2 linked regions of the Pleomorphomonas sp. PLEO genome follow. Each later gene encodes a partner of the first gene's protein in a complex. Links are inferred from orthologs where the notes say so. Each region holds a gene or a part of one and is shown in the gene's direction. Other genes may lie near its edges.

Evidence for each region.
Region 2: the proteins of hfq (region 1) and AB6N07_RS14480 are in contact, whole or in part, in a crystal structure (PDB 3VU3), measured with the Escherichia coli proteins. The link is inferred for Pleomorphomonas sp. PLEO from one-to-one orthologs.

The regions. Positions count from the first base shown.
Region 1 is NZ_CP166625.1:3,909,162-3,912,796, reverse strand. The notes cover bases 1-2,770. They hold hfq (RNA chaperone Hfq), read left to right. Parts: upstream 1-1,149; coding sequence 1,150-1,392; downstream 1,393-2,770. Other genes in these bases: hflX (GTPase HflX), read left to right, coding at 1,555-2,770; AB6N07_RS18160 (D-amino-acid transaminase), read left to right, coding at 93-953; AB6N07_RS18165 (ABC transporter ATP-binding protein), read left to right, coding at 1-53. In the rest of the region: more of hflX, read left to right, coding at 2,771-2,895; AB6N07_RS18145 (L,D-transpeptidase), read left to right, coding at 2,989-3,635. UniProt on the Escherichia coli protein: RNA chaperone that binds small regulatory RNA (sRNAs) and mRNAs to facilitate mRNA translational regulation in response to envelope stress, environmental stress and changes in metabolite concentrations.
Region 2 is NZ_CP166625.1:3,124,726-3,128,713, reverse strand. Bases 866-3,861 are described here. They hold AB6N07_RS14480 (catalase), read left to right. Parts: upstream 866-1,305; coding sequence 1,306-3,417; downstream 3,418-3,861. Other genes in these bases: AB6N07_RS14475 (cysteine hydrolase family protein), read left to right, coding at 3,426-3,861; AB6N07_RS14485 (glucose/quinate/shikimate family membrane-bound PQQ-dependent dehydrogenase), read left to right, coding at 866-996. Also shown: more of AB6N07_RS14485, read left to right, coding at 1-865; more of AB6N07_RS14475, read left to right, coding at 3,862-3,988.

The DNA.
Region 1 (3,635 bases):
GAATGGACCGGCGCATCACCCTCGACGAAGGGCGGATCGTCGAACTCGAGTGATCTTATAACCGCTTGCCGTATAGTTCTGGAGAGCCGGCCATGTCCCGCATCACCTACGTCAATGGGCGCTACGTTCCGTCGCGGGAGGCCGTCGTCAGCGTCGAGGATCGGGGCAACCAGTTCGCGGATGCCGTCTATGAGGCCTGTCAGATCAAGGATGGCGCCATCATCGATCTTCGCCGCCATCTCGACCGGCTCGACCGGTCGCTGGCCGAACTGAGGATTGCCGCGCCGATGAGTCGGGCGGCGATGACCCATGTGCTGCGGGAGGTTGCTCGTCGCAATCGGGTCGAGAATGGCTATGTCTACTGGCAGATCTCCCGTGGTGCCGCGCCGCGCGATCATGCCTTTCCCGTCGGCGTGAATCCGACCTTTACCGCGACGGCCAAGTCGCTGGACGTTGCCGCGGCTGCTCACCGCTATGAGAAGGGCGTGCCCGTCATCACCCTTCCCGACAACCGCTGGGAGCGCGTGGACATCAAGACGGTTGGCCTGCTGCCCAACGCGCTCGCCAAGCAGGCGGCGCGCGAGGCTGGCGCCTTCGAAGCGGTGTTCGTCGACGCCGAGGGATTTGTCACCGAGGGATCGTCCGCCAATGTCTGGCTAGTCGACGAAGAGGGCAGGATCGTCACCCGCCCGGCCGAGCGAGGCATTCTCCGTGGCATTACCCGGTCGGTCTTGATGGAGGTGGCGGCCGCCGAGGGTGTTCCGGTCGTCGAACGTCACTTCACAGTGGCCGAGATGAAGGCGGCACGGGAGGTATTCTTGACGTCGGCCGGCGCGATTCTTTGCCCCGTCGTGAGCATCGACGGCGAGGCGGTCGCCAATGGCGCTCCTGGCAGCGTCGCCGCCGGTCTGAGGCGGCGCTTCCATGATATCGCCGAGCGCACACCGATTTGACGGCCAAGGCCGCCTTGGGCAAAATTGTCACATGCTCTCCGAAACACGGATAGCACGAGCCCACCGACCGTGACACGCATTCGAAATGGACTGGTAATTTCCGACGCGCCCGGCGTAACCATAAGTCCGGGCGACGCGTAGCGTCGGTGTGGCGTTTGCCCCTCACAAAAAAACGAAGTCGAAAAGGCCGAATAAAATGGCGGACAAAGCCCAAAATCTTCAGGACACCTTCCTTAATCACGTCCGTAAGAATAAGATTTCGCTGACGATTTTTCTGATCAATGGCGTCAAGCTACAGGGCGTGGTCACCTGGTTCGATAACTTCTGCGTCCTCCTGCGGCGCGACGGGCATTCCCAGCTCGTCTACAAGCACGCCATTTCCACCATCATGCCGGCTCAGCCTTTGGCCCTTTTCGAAGGTAGCGAGGAACCGAACTGAGTCCGATGGGTTCCGTTGTTGTCCGCTCATGGATCGCTCCATGGGCGGCTTATCACGGAAATCAGTTATTGGCCGCGCGCGGCGCGGTTTTCGGGAGGTTAAGTGACCGACGAACAGGATCTTGAAGAGGGCGGCCGTCCTCGCAAGAAGAGTGTCGATCGCATCGATGAGCCGGCGAGGGCATTGGTTCTTGTGCCCGATCTGCGTCAGCGGGGGGGCAGGGACGACGCTGCCACAATCACCCAGCGCGATCTTGAAGCGCGGCTTGAGGAAGCCTCCGGCTTGGCCTTGGCCATCGATCTCAATGTGCGCGCCACCCTTCCCGTGCCGGTCAACCAGCCGAAGCCGGCAACGTTGTTTGGCTCCGGCAAGGTGGAAGAAATCGGCGAGAGGGTAGAGGCCGAGGAGATCGACCTCGTCATCGTCGATCATGCGCTCACGCCCATTCAGCAGCGCAACCTGGAAAAAGCCTGGAAAACCAAAGTTATCGATCGTACGGGGCTCATCCTCGAAATCTTTGGCGAACGGGCACGGACGCGCGAAGGGCGACTGCAGGTGGAACTTGCCCACCTCAAGTACCAGAAATCGCGCCTCGTCCGCTCGTGGACTCACCTTGAGCGGCAGCGCGGTGGTTTCGGCTTCCTGGGTGGTCCCGGCGAAACGCAGATCGAAGCTGACCGGCGCCAACTCCAAGATAAGATTACGCGCATTGAGGCCGATCTCGAACAGGTCAAACGTACGCGAGATTTGCACAGGCGACAGCGGCGCAAGGTGCCGCATCCGGTGGTGGCGCTGGTTGGCTACACCAACGCCGGCAAATCGACGCTGTTCAATGAGCTGACCGAAGCGGATGTGTTCGCCAAGGATCTTCTGTTTGCAACGCTCGATCCTACGCTTCGCCGCATCAAGCTGCCGCACGGTACCGATGCCATTCTGTCGGACACCGTGGGATTCATTTCGAACCTGCCGACGCACCTCGTCGCGGCCTTCCGGGCAACGCTTGAGGAGGTGATCGAGGCGTCGATTATCCTGCATGTGCGAGACATTTCTCACAAGGATACCGAGGCGCAGGCGAGCGACGTTGCGGAAGTGCTGAAGCAACTCGGCCTCAATCCCGAGGATCGCGACCGCATCATCGAAGTGTGGAACAAGATCGACCTTGTCGACGACGCGCGGCGCGACGTTCTGCTGGCGCAGGCAGAGACCGAATCCCCTGGCGGGCAGGAACGGCACGTTGTCTCGGCCGTCACCGGAGCGGGTTTGCCCGAACTGTTGGCAGCTATCGAAGCAAGGGTGGTTGGTACCAGGCCGGTGCACGAACTCGCCCTCGATCCTTCCGACGGCGCCGGACTTGCCTGGCTCTACGATCATGGCGAAGTACTCGAACGGCACGAAGGCGATGACGGCACGCTACGCCTGACGGTGCGCATCGCCGACAAGTCGATGACCACCTTTCATCAGCGCTATGGCGAACGCATTCAGCATCCGCTCGCGGAAAACTGATCTCAGCCGGGCAAGTTTAGCAACATGACTAGAGTATTGTGCGTTCATCAGGTTGACTGAATGCCACCGTCGAATCAGCAGAAAGTGGAGACTATGAACCTACCGTCCAGGCGAGCCTTTCTCGGCGCGCTGCCTCTTGTCCTTGCCGCTTGCGTTACGAACCCCGGCGTGCCGGCGATGCCGCCGCTCATCGATCCAACCAAGCCGAAGCGCTATCCTTTGCCGTCCGCTGAGTATGTCGCGATGTACGGCGAGATTAAGGACGGCGGGTTCACTGTTCCCGCGGTGGATCTGACGCGGGTCAATCCGGCGTTCCTGCGCCGGGAGGTCGACTATGTGACCGACGAGCCGGCGGGCACCCTCATCGTCGATACACCCGCCCGCTACCTCTATCTGGTGCTGGGTGACGGCCGGGCGATGCGCTACGGCATCGGCGTCGGTCGCGAGGGATTTGCCTGGGCCGGTTCCGCCGTCATTCGTCGCAAGGCAAAATGGCCGTCGTGGCACCCGCCGGTGGAAATGCAGGCGCGCGATCCCAACTCTCGCAAGTGGGCTGGTGGCATGCCCGGCGGTCCGGACAATCCGTTGGGCGCCCGTGCGCATTACCTTTATCAGGGCAACATCGACACTCTCTATCGTATCCATGGCACGGTGGAGCCTTGGACGATCGGCAGCAACGTCTCCTCCGGGTGCATCCGCCTGATCAATCAGGATGTCATTGACCTGTTCGAAAGAGTGCC
Region 2 (3,988 bases), 790 kb from region 1 along the record:
TGGGTCCGCCAGACCGTCCACCACGACCTCTGGGACATGGACGTGCCGGCGCAGCCTGTCCTGCTCGATCTGACCAAAGCCGATGGGAACACGGTGCCGGCCCTCGTCGGGGCGACCAAGCAGGGCGACATCTACGTCCTTGATCGCCGGACGGGAGATCCGATCCTGCCGGTGACCGAAGTTCCGGCTCCCGGTGGCACCATTGCGGAAGACGTCTCTTCCCCGACCCAGCCGCTGACCGCCCTCACCTTCACGCCTCCACCTCTCCAGGAGAAAGACATGTGGGGCGTGACCATGTTCGACCAGCTTGCCTGCCGCATTCGCTTTCACGAGCTCAACTACCAGGGCCGCTACACGCCGCCCTCATTGAAGGGCTCCCTGATCTACCCGGGCAATTTCGGCGTGTTCAACTGGGGCAGCATCGCCGTCGATCCGGAACGGCAGGTGATGTTCGGCATGCCGACTTATCTCGCCTTCACCTCGCGATTGGTCCCCAGCGCGGACATCCCGCCGCGCGGTCAGGACCAGAAAGGCAGCGAGCAAGGGCTCAACCGCAATGACGGCGCCCCCTATGGCGTCTTCATGGGGCCATTCCTCGGTCCGCTGCAGATCCCCTGCCAAGCGCCACCGTGGGGCTACGTCGCCGCCGCCGATCTCACCTCCGGCAAGATCATCTACAAGCACCGCAACGGCACGGTGCACGACATGACGCCACTGCCTCTACCCTTCAAGGTCGGCGTCCCCGGCATCGGCGGCCCGATCATCACCAAGGGTGGCGTCGCCTTCCTGGCGGCGGCGGTCGACAACTACCTCCGCGCTTACGACCTCACCACAGGCCGCGAGCTGTGGAAGGGCCGCCTGCCAGCCGGCGGACAGGCAACACCGATGACCTATGCCCTCGGCGACGGCCGCCAGATGGTGGTGATCGTTGCCGGCGGACATGGATCGATTGGCACCAAGGCGGGCGATTACGTTCTCGCCTATGCTTTGCCCTAAGCTAAATGGCGCGGGAGAAATCCCGCGCTTTTTTTCTACGTTGGCCTCATTTGCATTGTTTTTGCGGTCTCGCACGACCGGGTAAATTTCCCCATCGGCGGAACAAATACCGACGCTTGTGGTTCTGCCTTCAAAGCGTGGCGGCCGATCAGCTCGCCTAGAGTCCCAAGTTCCGTCACCGCGCTCCCCCCAGCGAGCCCCTCGAGTTCCACAGACCTTCCACGACGAGAGGACACGCTAGGTCGACGTGAGGCCAAGCCGGTGAGCTGGCCCGACCCTTCAAGAGTTTCCATTGAGGAGCAAAAAAGAATGGCCAGGCAGGCAACGCAAGACAAGCGCACAACGACGAAAATCCATGATCAGACACTGCTGCGTGGCGAAGGCGGCGAACTGCACCAGACGAGAGCTGGCGACACTCCTGTTCTGACCACGGCACAAGGCGCCCCGGTTGCCGATGACCAGAATTCGCTGAAGGCCGGAACGCCCGGCCCAAGCCTGATTGAAGACTTTCATTTTCGCGAGAAGATCTTCCATTTCGACCACGAGCGCATCCCCGAGAGGGTGGTGCATGCCCGTGGTTATGGCGCACATGGCTATTTCGAGACCTATGAGTCGCTCGCCGACTACACCCGCGCCGACATTTTCCAGCGCGCCGGCGAAAAGACGCCCGCTTTCGTCCGCTTCTCAACGGTGGCCGGCTCCGAGGGCTCGGCCGATCTGGCCCGCGATGTGCGCGGTTTTGCAGTGAAGCTCTATACCAAGGAAGGCAACTGGGACATCGTCGGCAACAACATCCCGGTGTTCTTCGTCCAGGACGCCATCAAGTTTCCGGATGTCATCCATTCGGTGAAACCAGAGGCAGATCGTGGCTTCCCACAAGCGCAATCGGCACACGACACGTTCTGGGACTTCATCTCGCTGACGCCGGAATCGATGCACATGATCATGTGGGTCATGTCCGATCGGACCATCCCCCGCTCCTTCCGCTTCATGGAAGGCTTCGGCGTTCACACCTTCCGCTTCCTTAACGCACGCGACGAGTCCACCTTCGTCAAGTTCCTGTGGAAGCCCAAGCTCGGGCTTCAGTCGGTTGTGTGGAACGAGGCGGTGAAGATCAACGGCGCCGATCCCGATTTCCATCGGCGGGACCTTTGGGAGGCCGTCAAATCGGGCAACTTCCCGGAGTGGGAATTGTGCGTCCAGTTATTCGATCAGGCGTTTGCCGATAGCTTCGATTTCGACGTGCTCGATCCCACCAAGCTTATCCCGGAGGAGATCCTGCCACCTCGCCCCGTCGGGCGGTTGGTGCTCGATCGGATGCCGGACAATTTCTTCGCCGAGACCGAGCAGGTCGCTTTCATGACGCAGAACGTGCCGCCGGGCATCGACTTCTCCAACGACCCGCTGCTGCAGGGGCGCAATTTTTCCTATCTCGACACACAGCTGAAGCGGCTCGGCAGTCCCAACTTCACGCATCTTCCCATTAATGCGCCGAAGTGCCCGTTCGCCCATTTCCAGCAGGACGGTCACATGGCGATGCGCAATCCGGTTGGCCGCGCCAACTATCAGCCGAACTCGTTGGGCGAAGGGCCGCGCGAAGATCCGGCACAGGGCGCGCGCTCGTTCCGCGAACCCATCGAGGGCCCGAAGGCAAGGCTGCGGCCGGAGAGCTTCGCCGACCACTACAGTCAGGCACGGCAATTCTTCAACAGCCAGACCGGGCCGGAGCAGAAGCACATCGCCATGGCGCTGACTTTCGAGCTCAGCAAATGCGAGAACCCGGTGATCCGCGAGCGGATGGTCGCCCATCTCCTCAACATCGATGAGGCGCTCGGCGCGACGGTGGCTGATCGGATCGGACTTGAGACCTTGCCCAAGCCGGCCGATGCCGCGGTGGCGCCACGCGACGATCTACCCCCCTCACCTGCCCTCAGCATCATCCAGAACGGTCCGCCGAGCTTCGCCGGCCGCAAGGTGGGTGTCCTCGTCTCCAACGGCTGCGACGGAAAGCTTCTCAAGGCCTTGCAGATGGCGATCGAAAAGGAAGGCGCCACCGTGGAACTGATCGCGCCCAAAGTGAGCGGTGTCGTTACCGCCGATGGCACTCAACTGCCAGCCAAGCACATGATCGACGGCGGCCCCTCGGTTTTGTTCGATGCCGTCGCGCTCATTCTGTCCAAAGAGGGAGCTCAGATGCTGGCCAAGGAAGCGGCGGCACGCGACTTCGTGGCAGATGCCTTCGCGCACTGCAAGTTCATCGCCTACAGCCCCGAGGCCGATCCGCTGTTCGAAAAGGCCGGTTTGGAACCCGATGCCGACGAGGGGCTCGTTCCTCTCGACGGCGCCGCCTCGATAGCGACCTTCGTCCAAAGCTGCCGCAAGCTTCGCTTGTGGGCGCGCGAGGCGGCCGTCAAGCTCTGAGAACGCCAATGGTCCATCAAGGTTTAATCCATGGGCCGCTGGGGCCGGGCACGCTGCATCTCTGCGTGGATATGCAACGCGTGTTTGGCCCCGGCTATCCATGGGCGATGCCGTGGTTGGAACGGGTTAGGCCGACGATCGAGGCGATCTGCGCACGCCATGCCGATCGTACCCTCTTCACACGCTTCATTCCCGCGGCCCATCCCGGCGAGGGACGCGGCACCTGGGCGCGCTACTACCGGCGCTGGGCTGACATAACGCTTGAGAAGCTCGATCCCGAAGCCATACGGATCATTCCCGCCCTTGAACGCTTTGCGCCACCGGCGCGCGTGCTGGACAAGCGTGTCTACTCGCCGTGGACCGAGGGACAGCTCGACGCGATGTTGTCAGGTTCCGATGTCGATACGCTGGTCATCACCGGCGGAGAAACAGACGTCTGCGTACTCGCTTCGGCGCTCGGTGGCATCGATCGTGGCTTTCGCGTCGTTCTGGTTGGGGACGCGCTCTGCAGCTTCTTCGACGAGACGCACGACGCGCTGATGGAGCTCTATCTCACCCGCTTTACCGAACA